Syntrophotalea carbinolica DSM 2380: one gene and its partner. The protein of the gene in region 1 binds, or shares a complex with, the protein of each later gene. Links are inferred from orthologs where the notes say so. Each region holds a gene or a part of one and is shown in the gene's direction. Other genes may lie near its edges.

Region 1 (7,269 bases):
ATCTTGACGGGTGTCTGTGGTAATAAACTAGGTTCTGTCTTTAGGCGGGCACATAACGTGCCTACTCCTTGCTCCGGACTATGCCGGGGTTAAACACTCGAGAGGAGAAAGTTACATGCGTACCTACGAAAACATCATGATTGTCCATCCGGACAAGGTCGCGGACGAGTACAATGCCGTTGTCGAAAAGTTCAAAGGCGTACTTACCGACCTCAATGCCAACCTCCTTAAGGTCGACGAATGGGGCGTGCGCAAACTCGCATATCCTGTAAAGAAACAGGGCCGCGGTAGCTATGTGCTGACCGTATTCGAAGCCGATCCGACCATCATCGATGAGTACGAGCGTCGTCTGCGTCTTGATGAGGCCGTTATCAAGTTTCAGACGGTGTTGCTGGAAAAAGGCTTTGTCGAAGAGGCCGCTGCCGCCGCTGAAGAAGGCGCAAACGCCGAAGAAGAGGAATAACCCGGATCCTGATGATGGCAACATCGTCCGCTTATAAGGAGGAATACAATCATGGCTGAAAGAACTACTTCCGGCACCCCGGCAAAACGCTCCGTCCGTCGCCGTTTTTCCCGGCGCAAGGGTTGCCGGTTTTGTGCTGACAATACTCTGAAGATCGATTACAAAGAAATCCGCAACCTGCGCTATTTTATCACCGAGCGCGGCAAAATCGTGCCTCGCCGGATTTCCGGGAACTGCGCCGAGCATCAGCGTAAAATTCGCGAAGCCATCAAGCGCGCACGCAATATCGCTCTGCTGCCCTTTACGGCCGGTCATTCCCTCGACTAGATCCGAGGACCCTTGCCTTGAGTATTGCACAAAAGGCTTTACCTGCTGCATTGGCCGTGACCGCAACGCTTGGCATCCAGATGTTGGTGTTGGCGGCCATATCACAGGGGCAAAGCGGTTTGCTGGTTTTGTTCGGTAGTGTGCTGGCATTCGTCATACCATGGCCTGCGGCATTGTTGCTGCTTCGCCAAGGCGTAGTCAGTGCGGTCGTCGCCGTATCCGCCTGTGCATTATTGCTGGGCGCTATCGGCGGCGCGGCGCTCGGCGGCGCCTACCTGATGCAGTTTGGGGTAGGCTCCGTTGTGGTGCCGCTACTGCTGAAAAAATCCTGGCACTGGGATGCCGCCGTCCTGGCCGGAACCGGTTTTTCCGTGGCTGGCGGATTAAGCATTCTCAGTGTGTACGCATTTCGGCTCGGACAGTCCCCCCTCGCTTTTGCGGACGGTTGGGCCCGAACCGAGGTTGATCGAGCGCTTACCGCGCTCAAGCAGGCCGGTTTGCCTGCCGATGTCGCTCAGCAGACGGAGAAAGTGCTGGGGGAGGTTGGCAGCAAGCTTGTGGCACTGTATCCTGCCATTACCGTTCTGACGGTTGCCGGTATGCTTCTGGTGCTGGTGCTGTTTCTCAACCGGCGGGCAGGGGATATATTGCCTGTGCAGGTTCCCTTCGGTAGCTGGAAAGTGGCGGAGAATCTTATATGGGTTCTCATAGCCAGCGGAGCTGGTGTGTTGCTTTTTGAAGGGGCAGGGCACCGATTCGCATTGAACGTGCTGGTGATTGTGGCCGCTATTTATTTTTTGCAGGGACTGGCCATAACAAGTTACTTTCTTACCGTTAAAGGGGTGCCCCCGGCATTCCGGATACTTGGCTATTTTTTGGTTGTTGCGAGTCTCCCGTTACGGGTGCTTGCAACCGGGGTTGGAATTTTCGATCTCTGGATCGATTTTCGAAAGCCCAGAAACCGCAAGGATTAGATCCTTTTTGGAGGAACTCAATGGATATCATCTTGATGGAAAACGTGGATGGCCTGGGCCAGATCGGTGATCTGGTTAAAGTAAAGCCTGGTTACGCGCGTAACTTTCTTATCCCCCAAAAGTTCGCTGTTGAAGCGAATACCCGCAATATTAAAGAACTCGAGCATCAAAAGCGTCAGCTTGAGCACAAAGCTCAGAAGGTATTGCAGGCTTCCGAGGTTGTTAAAGCGCAGATCGAAAAGGTGACTTGCGAATTTGCTCTGCGTGCAGGCGATGACGGCAAGTTGTTCGGTTCTGTAACCAGCATGGAGATTCAGGCCAAACTGGCAGAATCCGGTGTTGAGGTTGATCGTAAAAAGATCCAACTCGATGAGCCGATCAAAGCTCTTGGTGAATACGAAGTCGCTGTCAAGCTGCCGGCCGGCATCCTCGCTACGGTGAAGGTTGCGGTAACCGCGCTTGATTAATACATACATGTCGGTACCGGAGTTTGCTCCGGTGCCGACTGTTTTTCCCCCCACTGTCAGTTGTAACTATGAACGATATTCCGGTGACTAAACTCCCTCCCCAGTCCCTGGAAGGCGAAATGTCCGTACTGGGGGGCATACTGCTTGAAAACGACGCCCTCAACAAGGCCTTGGGAATACTGCGTCCCGATGACTTTTACAGGGAAAGTCATAAAAAGATTTTCTCCGCTCTTATCGACCTCTCCGATACCGGCGAACCCGCCGACCTCGTCACTCTCACGGCTTCACTGCAGAAAAAAGGCGAACTTGATGCTGTGGGCGGTATAAGTTACCTCAGCACACTGGTCGATTACGTCCCTACCGCCGCCAACATCGTCTATTACTGTCGGATGGTGAAGGAAAAAGCGCTCGCCCGGCACCTTATCTCGGTGGCGACGGAAATCGCCACGCGGGGATATGAAGGTGGCGATATTGAAGCGCTGCTCGATTGGTCGGAAAAGTCCATCTTCGAAATCAGCGGGATGAAAAACCGCCCTTCGTATTTTTCTACGCGGGAAATTATGAAGGATACGATTCAGATTATCGAAGATTTATATCATCGTAAGGAGCTCGTAACCGGTGTTTCCACGGGTTACACGGTTCTGGATGAAATGACCGCCGGTCTTCAGCCATCGGATCTGGTTATCGTTGCCGGTCGTCCTTCGATGGGTAAGACTGCGTTTGTCCTGAATCTCGTGGAAAATGCCGCAGTTCGAGCGTCCGAACCTGTGCCCACGGTGGTTTTTTCTCTGGAAATGAGTAAAGAATCCCTGGTGCAGCGTCTGTTGTGCTCTCTCGCCCGGGTCGATGCAGGTCGTCTGAGAACGGGAAACCTGGTCGAATCGGACTGGCCCAAACTTATCGAGGGGGCCAGCAAGCTGTCCGAAGCCCCGGTCTTTATCGATGATACTCCCGCCATTACGGTCATGGAATTACGGGCCAAGGCGCGCCGTCTTAAGGCCGAACACAATCTGGGTATGGTGGTGGTCGATTACCTGCAGCTTATGCAAGGGCACAACTCGGAAAGTCGCCAGCAGGAGATTTCCGAAATTTCCCGGTCTCTCAAAGCTTTGGCAAAGGAGATCAATGTACCGGTTCTGGCTCTTTCCCAGCTGAACCGTTCGCTGGAAAACCGAACCGATAAACGGCCCATAATGGCAGACTTGCGTGAATCGGGTGCGATTGAACAGGATGCCGACGTTATCATGTTCATATACCGCGAGGCCGTCTATTGCGACGATTGTCGCAGTAAGGAGCGGACCTGTGAAAAGGGTCACGATAAAGACGCCGAAATTATTATCGGTAAACAGCGTAATGGTCCCATCGGAACCGTTCACCTGACCTTTCTTGGTCAGTTTACCCGTTTTGAAAATCAGGCGCGCCGAGACGAACCCTATTGACAGGACTTCCCCTCAAACATCAACGGCTCCGGACAGTAAAGTCCGGAGCCGTTTTTGCGTATGGGGGGCGAAGCTGTTTCCTAAAGTTCTTTCAGGTCGATATCCAGGGTCTGGATCTTTTTGCGCAGAGTGTTGCGATTGATGCCCAGGATCTCGGCGGCCCTTACCTGGTTGCCACGGGTTTTTTCCAGGATAATGGAAATCAGCGGCCGTTCCATCTGATGCAGAACCATCTGGTAGAGATTGTTCAGTTCGTTGACGTCCATCGGCGCGAAAGTCGCCAGCAGTTTGTTTGAAATCAGCGCTTCAAGCGATTCATCGGTTTCCTTGCGGGCCGGCTCCGGTACCAATCCGGGAAAATCGTTGGGCGTGAGGAGTTGGTCGGAGGACAGCAGGGCCGCCCGTTTGAGGGTGTTTTCCAGCTCGCGGACGTTGCCCGGCCAGTCGTGACGCCTGAGGTGCGCCATGGCTTCCTTGGTGCATCCCTGCACCCCGACGTTAAGGTCTTCGCGGACCCGATCCAGGAAGTATTCGACCAGCAAGGGGATGTCGTCCCGCCGGTCCCGCAGGGGCGGGATGGCAATCGGCACCACGTTGAGGCGGTAAAAAAGATCTTCTCGGAACTCTCTGGCGGCAACCTGTTCGCGCAGATTCTGGTTGGTGGCCGCAACGATGCGTACATCCACGGGTATCGAGCTGCTGCCGCCGGTACGAGTGATTTCCCGCTCCTGTAAAACACGCAGCAGTTTGGCTTGCAGCTCCAGAGGCATGTCGCCGATTTCATCCAGAAACAGGGTCCCGCCGCTGGCTTGTTCGAACTTGCCTATTTTGCGTTCCGTGGCGCCGGTAAACGCCCCTTTTTCGTGACCGAAAAGTTCACTTTCAAGAAGTTCGCTGGGGATGGCGGCACAGTTAAGGGCCAGGAAGTCCTTGCCGACCCTGGGGCTGTTATAATGAATCGCCCTGGCCACCAACTCCTTGCCGGTACCGCTTTCGCCGGTAATGAGCACGGTGACATCCGTTGGCGCCACCCGGCCGAGGATCTTGTATATTTCCTGCATCGGCTTGCTTTTGCCGATAATCGCCCGATCCAGTGGGTACTGTTCCTTCAGTTCGGTCTTGAGGCGATGCACTTCTTCGGCTGCCGCGGCGGCTTTCTGGGCTTTGACAATGATGGCTTCCAGGGCATCCAGATCGAAAGGCTTGGTCAGGTAATCGTACGCCCCCAGTTTCATGGCTTCCACGGCATTTTTCATGGAAGATTCGGCGGTGATGATGATGACCAGCATTTCTGGACGCTGTTCCTGAAAATAGCGCAGCAGTTCCAGGCCCGACAAGTCGGGCATTTTGATATCCAAAATAGCCAGGTCGTATTGGCGGCGTTTGAAGAAGGTTTTGGCTTCTTCGCCATCGGCGGCCAGATCCACGGTGAAGCCTTGTTTGGTGAGCGCCTTGCGCAGCACCCAGCGGATGCTTTCCTCGTCATCTGCTACCAGAATGCGTTGAATGGACATGCTTTATTTTCCCGAGTTCATGGTTTCCGCTTCGCCGATAGTGGCGAGGCGGTCGAATATGAATTAATAACGGCCCTGCGAACGGGTTAGCCCCGTTTCAATGGCAACGATATGGTGAACGAGGTGCCCTGACCTGCCTGGCTGGATACACGCAGGGAACCTTGGTGTTCGTTGATGATTTTCTGGCAGATAGCCAGTCCCAGTCCGCATCCTTTGGTTTTGGTGGTAAAAAAGGGTGTGAATATGCGGTCAAGTTCATCCGGCGGGATGCCTGGCCCGTTGTCCTGAATCTCGACCGTAACCATCGGCACCGGACGTTCGCCGGGTTTGTTGTACAGGTATTGACCTGCAATACGCGAAGTCACGGTTATCGTGCCTTCACCTTCGATGGCCTCGGCGGCATTTTTCAGGAGATTCAGAAACAATCTGGAGAGCAGGTTTTCATCGCCGCGGATGGGCGGGATACTGGGATCCAGTTGCATATGATAGGTGATCTGCTTGTCCGGATGACCCTGCTTCTGCATCAGAATCTGATCCGCCAGAATGCGTGACAGGTTGACTTCGCCCAGTTGCGTGGGGCGAGGGCGGGTCAAGTCGAGCAATTCCTCGATCAGATCGTTGACCCTGTTCACCTCCCGGGTCATGACGCGGGTGTATTCGCGCAGGGGGTTGTCCGGGGGCAGTTCGAGATTCAGCAATTGTGCCGCGCCTTTGATGCCACCCAAAGGGTTTTTGATCTCGTGGGCCAGTCCGGCTGCCAGGGTGCCCAGCATGGCCAGACGGTCAGCCTGGCGGACGGTCTCTTCAAGTTCGCGGATCTGGGAGTGATCCCGTAGAATCAGTACCGCGCCTTCCTGCACGCCTTCCCGGTTAAATAAAGGCGAGGCGGATAAGCCGACCGGCAGAGGGGCAGCCGAGGAGCGATGCAAGAGAAGGTCTTCATGGCTGGTGATCGATCGCCCGGACTGCAGCGCCGAACGTACCAGACGCAGAAATTCGCTGCTGGAGCCGAACAGATCACCCATGGAGCGTTTCAGGGCCTGCCTTTCGGAATATCCGGTGCAAATCTGAGCCGCAGGATTGAACAGGACAATGCGTTCCGCGTTGTCGATGGCGACCACTGCCTCTTCCATATTTTCCAGTACCCTCATGTAGAGGGAGCGATCTTTCGGTTCTTTGTTTTTCATGAACCCTCAGTCCGTTGTGTGGGCAGCATGTTCAAAAAAGTGCATTACCAGAGTCCGCATTTCCTCGATGGACATCGCACGATTGATGCTTGAGCGGAACTGGGCGGCACCGGGCAAGCCTTTCGCGTACCAGCAAAGATGCTTGCGTAAATCGAAAACAGCTTTGCGTTCGTCGTTGAAACGAAGGAAAAGCTCCATATGGCGCAAGGCGACGTCGCAGCGTTCCTCGGGGGTGACCGGCGCCGGCGTTTGCCCTTGCCGCATAGCCAGAATGTCTCTTGCCAGCCACGGATTACCGTAACATCCCCGGCCGATCATGACCGCGTCGCAGCCCGTTTGTTGCAGCATGCGCTGCGCATACTGCGCTTCGAAAATATCTCCGCTGCCGATAACGGGTATCGTTGACCGGCGTTTGAGTTCGGCGATCAGATCCCAGTTCGCCGAGCCGGAGAAACCCTGGCTGCGGGTGCGCGGATGCAGCGTGATGGCGTCAACCCCTTCCTGTTCCGCGATGTGCGCGATTTCCAGGAAGTTGATATGCGACGCATCCCACCCGGCGCGTATTTTGACCGTCAAGGGCAAATGGGTTGCGCGACGCATGGCCGCGATAATCTGGGCGACTCGGGCAGGAGTCTGCATCAGGGCACTGCCGGCACCGCTGCGGACGACCTTTTTGACCGGACAGCCGATGTTGAGATCGATAAGATCTCCATGCGACTCGACCTGTTTGCACGCCTGGCTGAGGTATTTCGGATTTTCCCCGAACAGCTGGATGCCCAGCGGACGATCCGACGGCGTGGATGCCAGCAGATCCCTGGTTGCGTCACCACCGAGCACCAGGCCGTTGGCGCTGATCATTTCGGTAAACGCCAGTCCTATGCCATACGGTCGCATAAGC
Region 2 (7,357 bases), 800 kb from region 1 along the record:
CTTTGCGATCTCAACGGTTTTTTGCGGTAAAAAAACCGGTTTTCCCGGGTTTCGATCCAATTAATTAACTCGCGGCCCTTGTAATCGGGGTGCGGCGTTCTTATCTTGTGAAGGACGAGCCATGCTGACGAAACGTATTATACCCTGTCTCGATGTCAAGGACGGTCGGGTGGTCAAAGGGGTTCAGTTCCTGGAGTTGCGCGATGCCGGCGATCCGGTTGAGGCGGCCGAGGCCTATGACGCCCAGGGGGCCGATGAACTGACCTTTCTTGATATCACCGCTTCCAGCGACAAGCGCAATATCATTCTCGATGTGGTGTCCCGCACCGCGGAGAGGGTTTTTATGCCCCTTACCGTCGGCGGCGGCATTCGCACCATCGAGGATATCCGTAATCTGCTCAATGCCGGAGCCGACAAGGTTTCCATTAATACCGAGGCGGTCAATAACCCCGAGTTTGTCAAAGAAGCAGCCGAGCGTTTCGGCTCCCAGTGTATCGTTGTGGCCATCGATGCACGGCGCGTCGCCGATAGCGATCCGCAGCGCTGGGAGGTTTATATTCACGGCGGCCGAACGCCGACCGGCATCGACGCCATGGAGTGGGCGATGCGTATGGAAGCTTATGGTGCCGGAGAAATCCTGCTGACGTCCATGGACAAGGACGGCACCAAGGACGGATACGATATTCCTCTGACCCGTACCATCAGCGATTTGGTAAGTATTCCGGTTATCGCCTCCGGCGGTGTCGGCAATCTGGAGCATATTCATCAGGGCCTGACCGAAGGTGGGGCCAGTGCCGCTTTGGCCGCAAGTATCTTCCACTTTCGCGAATACACGATTCACGAGTGCAAAGAGTATCTGCAGAAGCGCGGCGTGCCGGCGCGTTTGTAGTCGGTTGAGACAGGTAGGAGAAGGCCCATGGTCGATTTAGGCAATATTACATACGGTGTCGACGGACTGATCCCGGCAGTGGTGCGTTGCGCGCCCAGCGGCGACGTGCTGATGCTTTCACATCTCAACGCCGAAGCTGTCGAGCAAACCCTGGCAAGCGGTTTGCTGTACCGTTATTCGCGCTCCCGAAAGGCCCTGGTGGCACCCGATGCCGATGCCCCGCAGCGGGTCACGGAAATGCGGCTGAGTTGTTCCGGGGACTGTTTGCTGGTGGCCGTAGAGCAGGGTGGGGCATCCCGCAACTGCTTCAAAACGGTGCTTTTCCAGCAGCAGGATGCTGTCGCCGAGGAGCAGGCCGATATTTTGGAACAGGTATATCAGGTTGTGCTGCAGCGCCGCGACAATCCCTCGCAGAAATCTTATGTGGCTTCCCTGTTCGCCAAGGGGCTCGACAAGATCCTTGGCAAGATCGGTGAAGAAGCCACCGAAACGGCGGTGGCCGGCAAGGGCGGCCAACCCGACGAGGTTGTCTATGAGGTCGCCGACCTGTTTTTTCATGTGCTGGTTCTGCTCGGTTATTACGATTTGCCTCCGGAGCGTATTTACGCCGAACTGCGGCGTCGGTTCGGTCTGTCGGGGATCGAGGAGAAGGCCTCGCGCAAAGCCTGATTTTCTGACTGTTTTCCTATAAAAAGGTGGATAACCATGAGTCTCAAACAACAACTCAACGATGCCATGAAAGCCGCAATGAAGGCTAAAGACAGTCTGCGCCTGACCACCGTGCGCATGGTGCTGGCAGCCATCAAGAATCGCGAAATCGACCAGCGTGCAGAGCTTGGAGACGAAGATATCATTGGTGTGCTGTCGTCTTTGGTCAAGCAGCGCAAGGAATCCGTGGCGCTATACCGGGAGGGCGACCGGGCCGAACTGGCCGAAAAAGAAGAGGCCGAACTGGCCATTCTGCAGGAGTTTTTACCGTCGCCGCTGAGCGAGGAGGAAATTTCCGCCCTTATCGAACAGGCCGTAACCGAAACCGGTGCCGCCGGTCCCAGAGATATGGGCAAGGTCATGAAGATCGTTTCCGCCCAGACCCGCGGGCGTGCCGATGGCAAGCAGGTCAGCGACATGGTTAAAAGCCGACTGAGCAGCTGATCGCAATACTGGGGAAGACCTATGAATGTTGTGGATATCGCCATTCTGACGGTACTGGCCTTGTTTTTGATCAAGGGGGTGGTGCGCGGACTGCTCAAGGAGCTCTGCTCTTTGTTCGGGCTGTTTGGCGGATTGGTGATAGCCCTGCGTTTTCATCCCTATCTGGCCGAGGGCATGCTTAAAACCTTCTCCTTGCCGGCCCAGTTATGTGTAGTAATCGCTTTTGCTGCATTATTTCTGCTGACGGTCTTGATTTTTGCAGTGATTGGGTTTATTCTGTCACGTTTCGTCAAGTTGCTTTTTCTCGGGGGCTTCAACCGGGTGGCAGGGGGCTTGTTCGGTATCGTTCAGGGTGCCGCGATTTTGATCCTGGTCTTGTTCGGGTTGAGTCGCAGCCCCTTGCCGGAACAGGCGCAAAAATATCTGCGTTCATCGCAGCTGACGCCCCCTTTGGTCGACATGGGGGAGACCCTGTTTCGTCACGGCAAGCAACTGGGCGGCACGGTAAAAGGCCGCTCCTGAGTGTTTTTGCGGGATTAGGAGTTCATGAGCGAAGAAACCCTCAGGGTTCTCGAATACAATAAAATCGTTCGGCTGCTGGCGGGGCACACCGTCACCGAGCCGGGACGGGAAAAGACTCTGGCTTTACAGCCGTTGCATGATCCGCGGCAGGTAGCCGAGGCTCTGGCCGAAGTGGCCGAAATGACGGCCTTGTTCGAAAGTCAGGGCCGACCTCCGTTGGGCGGGTGCCGCGAACTGCGACCCGCCTTGCGGCGTTTGCATGCCGACGGCAGCTGGTTGCCGGCCGAGGACCTGCTGGCGGTGGTTTCGAGTTTGGAGGCCGCCAGTGCCTGTCGCGGATATTTTGACGGACAGCAAAGCGCTCCGCTGCTCGCCGAGCAGGCGTCCGGCCTGACGGTTTGCAACGCCCTGCAGCGTGAAATTCGTGCCAGTATCGGCAGTCACGGCGAGATTCTGGACAGCGCTTCTTTCGAACTGGGGGATCTGCGTCAGTCCGCCCGGCACCTGCGGGGCCGTATCCGCAGGAAACTGGAGGATATGCTGCATGCCGAGTCTTTCAGCGGTGTCTTTCAGGACAGCATCGTTACCGAGCGCAATGGCCGTTATGTCGTGCCGGTGCGGGCCGACCATCGCGGTCGCGTCAAGGGACTGATCCACGATGAATCCGCCAGCGGCCAGACCCTGTTCATGGAACCGAACGCGGTGCTGGAAGGCAACAATGAATTGCAAGCCTTACGGCGTGCCGAACAACGCGAGGAGGAACGTATCCTGCGGCGTCTGTCGGCTCAAGTCCGAGGGCAGCGGGTCGCCCTCGAGCACAATCAGACGTTGATGGCCCGCTTTGATCTGCGGGCAGCGGCAGCGCGTTTCGGTCAGATGTGCGGGGCCGTGACGCCACAGCTGGCGGACAAACCGGTCATCGACCTGCGTGATGCCCGACATCCGTTGCTGATGGTCGGAGCGGATGGCAGCGTTGAGGTCGAGCGGGCCGTTTCCATCGACCTGAAGCTGGGGCAGGATCGACAGATTCTGGTGATCAGTGGCCCCAACACCGGCGGTAAGAGTGTCGCACTCAAGACTATCGGCCTGCTGGTGCTCATGGTTCGCTCGGGCTTGCCGATTCCCTGTCGTGCCGACAGTCGGATTTACCTGTTCCCTTCGGTGCAGGCCGATATCGGTGACGAACAGAGTATTGAGCAGCATCTCTCCACGTTTTCAGGGCATTTGACACGGCTGCGGCGGATTATGGAAGAGTGCGGGCCGGAGACGCTGGTGCTGTTGGACGAGCTCGGTACCGGAACGGATCCCGCGGAGGGCGGCGCCCTGGCCATGGCCATGCTGGATCACCTGCGTGACGCCGGCGTGCGCACCGTAGCCACCACTCACCTGAATCTGATCAAGGGGTATGCCGCAACCCAGGACGGTGTGGAAAACGCCGCCGTTGAATTCGATCCCGAAACCTTGCAGCCGACCTATCGCTTGCATTACGGGATACCCGGCGCCAGTCAGGCTTTTGCCATTGCCCGCCGTCTTGGCTTGCCGGCCACGGTGTTGCAGCGTGCCGAAGACTACCTCGGCGACGGCGAAAAAGCCGGCCTGGAGTTGATGGAGAAGATCAACGCCCAGCAGCATGCCCTTGAACTGGAACTCTCCGAAGCGCGCAAATTGCGCGAACGGGCCCGTCAGGAGCGGGCGCGACGCAAGAAATTGCTGGAGGATTTCGAGGCGCAGAAGCAAGCGTTGCAGGACAAGGCCCGGCGACGTGCCGATCAGCTGGTGCGCGAAGCCGAACGCAAGATAAAGGGGTTGCTCAAAGAGGCTCGTCAGACCGGTACGCAAGTGCCAGAACAGGCCCGGCTGACCTCCGAGGTACGCCAGGTGCGCGAAGAGTTGCGCCAGGCACCGGCCTCGGTGAAGGGCCGGGGCAAGGCCCCGAAGTCGGTGAAAGTCGGCGAGTTGTTGCGTATCCCGACATTGCGCACCGAGGGTGAAGTGGTGCGGGTGCAGGGCGATACCGTCGAAATGACGGTGCAGGGTAAAAAGCTGCGCTTGGCCATGACAGTGCTGGAGGCGTTCCGGCCGCGACGTTTTGCTTCGCGTTCCGCCGGTGGCGCGGTGCGTGGCAAGATTCAGCGGGACAGTTTCAGCCCCCGATTGATGCTGGTCGGTAAGCGGGTCGATGAGGCCCTGCCATTGCTGGAACGCTTCGTCGACGATGCTTTGCTGCACAATATGCTGGAACTGGAAGTCGTGCACGGCGCCGGCGAAGGCGTGTTGCGTAAAGTGGTGCGCGAGTACCTCGCCGCACACCGTGAAGTGGCGGGCTTTCACGCCGCCGCCATCGGTCAGGGTGGCGATAATGTGACCCTTGTGCAATTGAGAAGGTCATGAGCGGAAGGATTGCGGACGAAAAGGTCGAGGAAATACGGGCTCGGGCCGACATTGTCGAGGTGATTTCGAGCTACGTTTCCCTCAAGCGTTCCGGGCGTAACCATGTCGGACTGTGTCCGTTCCATGCTGAAAAAACACCGTCCTTCAATGTTAACGCCGACCGGCAGATCTACCACTGTTTTGGCTGTGAGGTCGGTGGCGATGTCTTTGCCTTTCTGATGAATATAGAGGGGCTGGCCTTCCCCGAAGCGGTTCGTCGGCTCGGCGAACGCTACGGCATCGAGGTTGAGGAAGAAGCCGTATCCCCCGAAGAAGAGCAGCGCCGGGAAGAACGCGAGCGCCTGCTGCGGGTGACGGAAGTCGCCTGTGACTTCTATCATAACCTGCTGCTGAAGGACCCTTCCGGTAAGCCGGCGCGCGGTTATCTGCGTCGTCGCGGCTTTGACGGCGATATCGCCCGGCAGTTTCGCCTGGGGTGGGCGCCCGCAGCGTGGGAGGCTCTGGCAAATCATCTGCGGGACAAGGGTTTTGACTCCAAGTGGGCGCGGGATCGTTTGGGGCTGGTTCGTGCCGGCAACGAAGGGCGTAACGATTACGACCTGTTCAGGCGTCGCCTGTTGTTTCCCATTCTGGACGAGCGTGGTCGGCCCGTGGCGTTCGGTGGCCGCATTCTGGAAGGGGATGGTCCCAAATACATCAACTCGCCCGAATCGCCCATCTACCACAAGGCGCGGGTGCTTTACGGTCTGTACCAGGCGCGCGATGCCATGCGCCACAAGGGCGAAGCCATTGTGGTGGAAGGCTATTTCGATCAATTGGCACTGTATCGCGCCGGTTTTCAAAACACCGTAGCCACCTGCGGTACGGCGCTGACGCCCGAGCATGTTCGTTTGCTCAAACGTTTTGCCGAGCGTGTGCTGCTATTGTTCGACCAGGATGAAGCCGGCCGTAAGGCAACATTTCGTGCCATGGACGTATTGCTGCCCGAGGGGTTGCAGGCCCTGGTGGTTACCTTGGATGCCGGTGAGGATCCCGACTCCTTCCTGCGCAACCACGATGCGCAGAAGATGCAGGCGCGCCTGGCGTCGGCGCGTCCGGTGGTCGAGGTCTTTATCGAGCGGACGCTGGAACAGCACGGCGAGGATATCGAGGGCCGCGCACGGGCGGTGGAAAAAATTCTCGCCAAGTTACGCCTTCTGCCCGGCGATATCGAGCGCGATCTGTATTTGAAGGACCTGGCTTCGCGTACCGGCTTGGATGAGCAGTTGCTGCGCAGCAAGGCATTGCCGCAGGCCGTGCCGGATCCTGCCCCGTCATCGGTGCCTGCGGTTCGGCCGAAACCTGCTGCCCGTCAGGCCGTACCGGCAAAGAAGACCCGGCGGGGGGTGGCTGAAAAAGCGCAACGGATTTTATTGCGGCTGATTCTTTGCTACGAATCGGCATGCGATGCAGCGCGCAACCTCGGCCTGGGTGAGCTTTTCGAGGAGGGCGATTTGCGGATCTTGGCCGAACGCGCCCTTTCGGTGTCCGCTGAATCGGGGCCGGTGGCAGAAAATATGCGCATTGATGACCTGAGTGAGTCCCAGAAGGGGCTGCTTTCGGGTATTCTGTTAGAAGACGAAGGATTGTTTGCGGAAAATTACGATGAGCTTTTCCGGAAATGTCATGAAATGGTGAATAAGGAGCGCATGAAGCAGCGGTTGCAACAACTGCAGGAGCTGATGCGAGAGGCCGAGAGGGGCCAGGATTTCACCGAGATGACAGTCTGGCAGCGTGAGTTTCAGGAGCTTACACGCAAGCTCAAGGGGTAATTGTCAACGTCGATACTAATAAACCGATGACTTTCGCAGTGAAGGGAAGTCCAGAGGAGAGAATCGAGCATGGCCAAGAAACACGGCATGGAAGAAGTTCAGCAGCTTATCGATATGGGTAAGGAAAAAGGTTACCTTACCTATGACGAAGTGAACGATTATCTTCCGGAAAGCGTGGTCTCTTCCGACCAGTTGGATGATGTCATGAGTCTGTTCGGCGAAATGGATATTGAAGTCGTCGATTCAGAGCAGAAGGTGTCTGTGTCCAAGACCCAGAGCGATAGTGACGACAGCAGCTCCGACTCCGGCGAAGAAGAGGAAGAGACGGAATACGAAGCCGGAACCCTGGGACGGACAAGCGATCCCGTGCGCATGTATTTGCGGGAAATGGGACAGGTATCGCTGCTGACTCGTGAAGGGGAGGTGGAGATCGCCAAGCGCATCGAAGAGGGTGAGGCGCTGGTGGCCCGGGTTATCATGAAGACCCCCATTGCTTTTCGCGAAGTGATTCGCCTGGGTGAAAAGCTTGCCAAGGAACAGATTGGCGTGGCGGAGATCACCAAGGAGTATGAAGAAGAAGAGGGCGCCGATG

Evidence for each region.
Region 2: the proteins of dnaB (region 1) and dnaG are in contact, whole or in part, in a crystal structure (PDB 2R6A), measured with the Geobacillus stearothermophilus proteins. The link is inferred for Syntrophotalea carbinolica DSM 2380 from one-to-one orthologs. Residues at the interface, in WP_033016901.1 of Geobacillus stearothermophilus: Ser13, Glu15, Ala16, Gln18, Glu91, Leu92, Asp94, Ala95, Val96, Pro97, Thr98, Ala99, Ala100, Asn101, Tyr104, Tyr105, Ile108; in WP_049624496.1 of Geobacillus stearothermophilus: Lys456, Leu457, Leu458, Pro459, Ala460, Asn463, Ala464, Leu467, Leu535, Leu536, Ile537, Ala538, Gln544, Glu545, Asp548, Tyr549, His552.

What each region holds. Positions count from the first base shown.
Region 1 is NC_007498.2:2,323,555-2,330,823, reverse strand. The notes cover bases 1,574-4,484. They hold dnaB (replicative DNA helicase), read left to right. Parts: upstream 1,574-2,299; coding sequence 2,300-3,670; downstream 3,671-4,484. Other genes in these bases: PCAR_RS10990 (sigma-54-dependent transcriptional regulator), read right to left, coding at 3,751-4,484; rplI (50S ribosomal protein L9), read left to right, coding at 1,785-2,231; PCAR_RS11005 (YybS family protein), read left to right, coding at 1,574-1,764. In the rest of the region: rpsF (30S ribosomal protein S6), read left to right, coding at 116-463; rpsR (30S ribosomal protein S18), read left to right, coding at 515-790; more of PCAR_RS11005, read left to right, coding at 808-1,573; more of PCAR_RS10990, read right to left, coding at 4,485-5,184; PCAR_RS10985 (two-component system sensor histidine kinase NtrB), read right to left, coding at 5,271-6,371; tRNA dihydrouridine synthase DusB, read right to left, coding at 6,378-7,269. UniProt on the Escherichia coli protein: The main replicative DNA helicase, it participates in initiation and elongation during chromosome replication. Travels ahead of the DNA replisome, separating dsDNA into templates for DNA synthesis.
Region 2 is NC_007498.2:3,130,667-3,138,023, reverse strand. The notes cover bases 4,359-7,357. They hold dnaG (DNA primase), read left to right. Parts: upstream 4,359-4,950; coding sequence 4,951-6,765; downstream 6,766-7,357. Other genes in these bases: rpoD (RNA polymerase sigma factor RpoD), read left to right, coding at 6,835-7,357; PCAR_RS14585 (endonuclease MutS2), read left to right, coding at 4,359-4,954. Also shown: imidazole glycerol phosphate synthase subunit HisF, read left to right, coding at 122-889; PCAR_RS19150 (phosphoribosyl-ATP diphosphatase), read left to right, coding at 917-1,558; PCAR_RS14595 (GatB/YqeY domain-containing protein), read left to right, coding at 1,595-2,041; PCAR_RS14590 (CvpA family protein), read left to right, coding at 2,063-2,563; more of PCAR_RS14585, read left to right, coding at 2,588-4,358. UniProt on the Escherichia coli protein: RNA polymerase that catalyzes the synthesis of short RNA molecules used as primers for DNA polymerase during DNA replication.